One region of the Chryseomicrobium palamuruense genome, then DNA from elsewhere that is predicted to be linked to it. Evidence: a T-box and tRNA genes for the amino acid it is inferred to sense, from the RefSeq annotation. Region 1 holds a T-box; the other holds one or more tRNA genes.
What was found. A T-box is a leader RNA that pairs with one kind of tRNA and senses whether it is charged. The one in region 1 lies ahead of ileS (isoleucine--tRNA ligase), so its partner is inferred to be a tRNA-Ile.
Positions count from the first base shown of each region.

Region 2: it encodes a tRNA-Ile, which carries the amino acid that the T-box ahead of ileS (isoleucine--tRNA ligase) is inferred to sense. The anticodon was not compared.

Region 1 covers NZ_JBHSEF010000011.1:41,209-43,555, forward strand. The annotation lists gene ACFO0S_RS04755 (YlmH family RNA-binding protein) at 1-218, shown strand, start outside; gene ACFO0S_RS04760 (DivIVA domain-containing protein) at 299-808, shown strand; T-box leader at 856-1,061, shown strand; gene ileS (isoleucine--tRNA ligase) at 1,299-2,347, shown strand, end outside.
Region 2 covers NZ_JBHSEF010000004.1:25-2,371, forward strand. The annotation lists tRNA gene ACFO0S_RS00235 (tRNA-Glu) at 90-161, opposite strand; tRNA gene ACFO0S_RS00240 (tRNA-Ser) at 170-260, opposite strand; tRNA gene ACFO0S_RS00245 (tRNA-Asn) at 265-340, opposite strand; tRNA gene ACFO0S_RS00250 (tRNA-Ile) at 347-423, opposite strand; tRNA gene ACFO0S_RS00255 (tRNA-Gly) at 429-502, opposite strand; tRNA gene ACFO0S_RS00260 (tRNA-Phe) at 506-581, opposite strand; tRNA gene ACFO0S_RS00265 (tRNA-Asp) at 606-681, opposite strand; tRNA gene ACFO0S_RS00270 (tRNA-Met) at 683-759, opposite strand; tRNA gene ACFO0S_RS00275 (tRNA-Ser) at 905-997, opposite strand; tRNA gene ACFO0S_RS00280 (tRNA-Ile) at 1,013-1,089, opposite strand; tRNA gene ACFO0S_RS00285 (tRNA-Met) at 1,096-1,169, opposite strand; tRNA gene ACFO0S_RS00290 (tRNA-Ala) at 1,191-1,266, opposite strand; tRNA gene ACFO0S_RS00295 (tRNA-Pro) at 1,349-1,425, opposite strand; tRNA gene ACFO0S_RS00300 (tRNA-Arg) at 1,431-1,507, opposite strand; tRNA gene ACFO0S_RS00305 (tRNA-Leu) at 1,527-1,615, opposite strand; tRNA gene ACFO0S_RS00310 (tRNA-Gly) at 1,642-1,716, opposite strand; tRNA gene ACFO0S_RS00315 (tRNA-Leu) at 1,727-1,811, opposite strand; tRNA gene ACFO0S_RS00320 (tRNA-Lys) at 1,826-1,901, opposite strand; tRNA gene ACFO0S_RS00325 (tRNA-Thr) at 1,908-1,983, opposite strand; tRNA gene ACFO0S_RS00330 (tRNA-Val) at 2,120-2,195, opposite strand; rRNA gene rrf (5S ribosomal RNA) at 2,199-2,314, opposite strand.

The DNA.
Region 1 (2,347 bases):
CTGCTTGGAATATCTCTCGTCAAAAATCGGCAGCTTTTATTAAAGGCGGGAAAGTAAAAGTCAATTGGTCCGTAGTCGAAGATGGATCATTTGTGTTAAATGAATCGGATGTCGTTTCTTTGCGTACTTTTGGCCGATTCCAAATAGGGCTTGTCGAAGGACGTACGAAAAAAGAAAAAATCCGCCTGCAGCTCTTAAAAATAGAGCAAAAAAGGTGAATTTTTAAGAAATTTTACTGCTTTCCTCAACAGTGGACGGTATAATGAGTGTAACGAATTGTTCAGAAGGAGTTGTACGTATGCCATTAACACCTGTAGATATTGACCAGAAAGAATTTAGTAAATCATTTCGTGGCTATAACGAAGATGAAGTCAACGAGTTTTTAGAACAAATCATGAAGGATTTTGAGTTGTTGCTTCGTGAAAAGAAGGAACTTGAACAACAATTGAAGTCAACCAGTGAACGCGTGGGTCACTTTACAACGATTGAATCCACACTGCAAAAATCGATTGTCGTCGCTCAAGAAGCTGCTGAAGAGGTCCGCCGCAACTCTCAAAAAGAAGCGAAATTGATTGTGAAAGAAGCAGAAAAGAATGCAGATCGTATCGTTAACGAGGCGTTAACGAAAGCTCGTAAGATTGCGCTTGAAATCGAAGATTTAAAGAAACAATCTAAAGTGTTCCGTAATCGTTTCAAAATGTTGATTGAAGCGCAACTTGAACTCATCAACACAGATGATTGGGATCATTTGATGGAAACAGATGTAGACACAACCACACTTGAACGAATTACAGCATCCGAAGATTAATAAGAATCTTGACGATACATAGAGAAGTACTTATAATAATGACATAGAAAAAGGCAGTGAAAAAGACAGCCGTTCCAGGACAGGAAACTAGCGATTTGGGGATAGTGCAAGCCCAAACAGATGTCGGAACGTGCAGATCACTTTTGAGCCGGACTACTGAACGAGTAAGTAGCCCCGTTCGACCACGTTACGGTCAGCTAAGTGGCAGAGTAATCTGCAATTAGGGTGGTACCGCGAAATCCTCGTCCCTTTCTGGGGCGGGGATTTTTTGTCTTAAGAAAAGCGTAGCCGACTGCCCAGAAACTCCGACAAATGACAGCGTATACGGGGAGGCGCACTTGGCCTCAACGGCTGCGATGGCATTTTTCGTGTGTTTCTAGGAGGCGCAACTAGACAAAAAAGAAAAGCGTAGCCGACTGCCCAGAAATGCTTAGTAAATTATACGTGCCAGTACCAAGTAGGTTTATTTACAACTAAGGAGAGATACTAAATGGAGTATAAAGATACGTTATTGATGCCAAAAACGGACTTCCCGATGCGTGGGGGTCTGCCAACAAAAGAACCGCAAATTCAACAAATGTGGAAAGAAAAAGACATCTACCAAAAGAATTTAGATCGTTCAAAAGACAAGCCGAAATTTATTTTGCACGATGGCCCTCCTTATGCAAATGGCGACTTGCACATTGGACACGCATTAAATAAAGTATTGAAAGACATGATCGTGCGTTATAAATCGATGTCTGGTTTCCAGGCGCCGTATGTACCAGGCTGGGATACACATGGTCTTCCGATTGAGCAAGCACTGACAAATAAAGGCGTGAAACGTAAAGAAATGTCGGTTGCAGAATTCCGTAAACTTTGTGAAGAGTATGCCTACGAACAAATCGATAATCAGCGTGAGCAGTTCAAACGTATTGGTGTCACAGGGGATTGGGACAATCCATATGTGACATTAAAGCCACAATTCGAAGCTCGTCAAATTCAAGTATTTGGTGAAATGGCGAAAAAAGGCTATATATACAAAGGGTTAAAGCCAGTTTATTGGTCACCTTCTTCTGAATCAGCACTTGCAGAAGCAGAAATCGAGTACAAAGATAAAAAATCTGCTTCGATCTATGTGAGCTTTGAAGTGACGGATGGAAAAGGAGTTCTTGAAGAAGGTGTCCGTTTCATCATCTGGACGACAACTCCTTGGACGATTCCCGCAAACCTGGGAATCTCTGTGCACCCTGAATTTACGTATATCCAGGTGCGTGCGAATGACAAATCATTCGTCATTGCCAAAGACTTACTTGAAGAAGTAGCAATGACACTTGGTTGGGAATCTTACGAAGTTGAGAAAACATTTGTAGGAAACCAATTCGACCGCATTTTAACGAAACACCCTCTGTATGATCGTGAATCCCTTTTGATGCTAGGAGAGCATGTGACAACTGAATCTGGTACTGGATGCGTTCATACAGCACCAGGTCATGGGGAAGACGATTTCCATGTTGGGAAACAGTATGGTCTAGACGTACTCTGTCCGGTTGATGACCG
Region 2 (2,347 bases), on a different contig from region 1:
GCTCTCAGGAACCCCCTGCATTGCAGGGGGTATTCAGATTACAAAAAGAAAAAAACACTCTCTTCTCGAAAGAAGAGAGTGTTTTCTGATGACCCCTACGGGATTCGAACCCGTGTTACCGCCGTGAAAGGGCGGTGTCTTAACCGCTTGACCAAGGGGCCAATCCATATGGCGGAGAAGGAGGGATTTGAACCCTCGCGCCGGTTGCCCGACCTACACCCTTAGCAGGGGCGCCTCTTCAGCCACTTGAGTACTTCCCCATAATGGCTCCGAAGGCAGGACTCGAACCTGCGACCTGCCGGTTAACAGCCGGATGCTCTACCAACTGAGCTACTTCGGAATAACATGGTGGGCCTAAATGGACTCGAACCATCGACCTCACGCTTATCAGGCGTGCGCTCTAACCAGCTGAGCTATAGGCCCATTGTTGGAGCGGGTGAAGGGAATCGAACCCTCATCACCAGCTTGGAAGGCTGGGGTTTTACCACTAAACTACACCCGCAAATGGTGGCTCAGGACGGAATCGAACCGCCGACACAAGGATTTTCAGTCCTTTGCTCTACCAACTGAGCTACTGAGCCGATTATGTATTCTGTTTTAAAAAATGGCGGTCCCGACGGGAATCGAACCCGCGATCTCCTGCGTGACAGGCAGGCATGTTAACCGCTACACCACGGGACCTTGGTTGCGGGGGCAGGATTTGAACCTGCGACCTTCGGGTTATGAGCCCGACGAGCTACCGAGCTGCTCCACCCCGCGACAATAGTATTTAGTTGACTCTAGTTACACATCCTAGAAACCCACTCTTCAATCTGTCGCACCCAACAAGGCAAAGAACGCCTTTTTTGTGCACGCCTGATTGATTCGGACTTTCTGGATCAGGATGTTTCACTTTATAAAGAAATGGAGGAGGTAGAGGGATTCGAACCCCCGCGCGATTTGACTCGCCTGTCGGTTTTCAAGACCGATCCCTTCAGCCGGACTTGGGTATACCTCCGCTGTATGATTATACTGGTGGACCTTGCAGGACTCGAACCTGCGACCGGACGGTTATGAGCCGTCTGCTCTAACCAACTGAGCTAAAGGTCCTTAAGATGGCGGCCGAGGGGATCGAACCCCCGACCTCACGGGTATGAACCGTACGCTCTAGCCAGCTGAGCTAGGCCGCCATAATAAGTATAAAGTTAAATTGGTGGAGCCTAGCGGGATCGAACCGCTGACCTCCTGCGTGCAAGGCAGGCGCTCTCCCAGCTGAGCTAAGGCCCCATGTTCGGCTTACAATACGCATCGCAATTCTTCCTCGAACTGCTCGTATCTTGAAACCTCTGAGTAGGATGAAAAGTATAAATGGTCGAGAAGACAGGATTCGAACCTGCGACCCCTTGGTCCCAAACCAAGTGCTCTACCAAGCTGAGCTACTTCTCGTATTATGGCGCGCCCGGCAGGAGTCGAACCCACAACCTTCTGATCCGTAGTCAGACGCTCTATCCAATTGAGCTACGGGCGCATACTATCTAGTTGAAAAGTGGTGCCGAGGACCGGAATCGAACCGGTACGGTAGTCACCTACCGCAGGATTTTAAGTCCTGTGCGTCTGCCAGTTCCGCCACCCCGGCAAGGGTGTAAAAAGGCAAAAAAATAATGGAGCGGAAGACGAGGTTCGAACTCGCGACCCCCACCTTGGCAAGGTGGTGTTCTACCACTGAACTACTTCCGCTTTATGAAAATGGTGCGGGTGAAGGGAGTCGAACCCCCACGCCTTGCGGCGCTAGATCCTAAGTCTAGTGCGTCTGCCAGTTCCGCCACACCCGCATATTCATAATAAATGGTGAGCCATGAAGGACTCGAACCTTCGACCCTCTGATTAAAAGTCAGATGCTCTACCAACTGAGCTAATGGCTCTCAAAGTGGTGCCGGCGAAAGGACTTGAACCCTCAACCTACTGATTACAAGTCAGTTGCTCTACCAGTTGAGCTACACCGGCACGGTGTAGATTCCAGTTTCATAGCCTAGAAACTCACTCTAAAATCTGTCGCACCCAATGAGGCAAAGGGCGCCTCTTTGTGCACGCCTGATTTTCTCGGATTTTCTGGAGCAGGCTATTACACTTTATAAATAAATGGTGGAGGATGACGGGATCGAACCGCCGACCCCCTGCTTGTAAGGCAGGTGCTCTCCCAGCTGAGCTAATCCTCCATTGCCTAGCGACGTCCTACTCTCACAGGGGGAGACCCCCAACTACCATCGGCGCTGAAGAGCTTAACTTCCGTGTTCGGTATGGGAACGGGTGTGACCTCTTCGCTATCGTCACTAGACTATGTATTCATTTGAAAGACAAGTTTTATTAT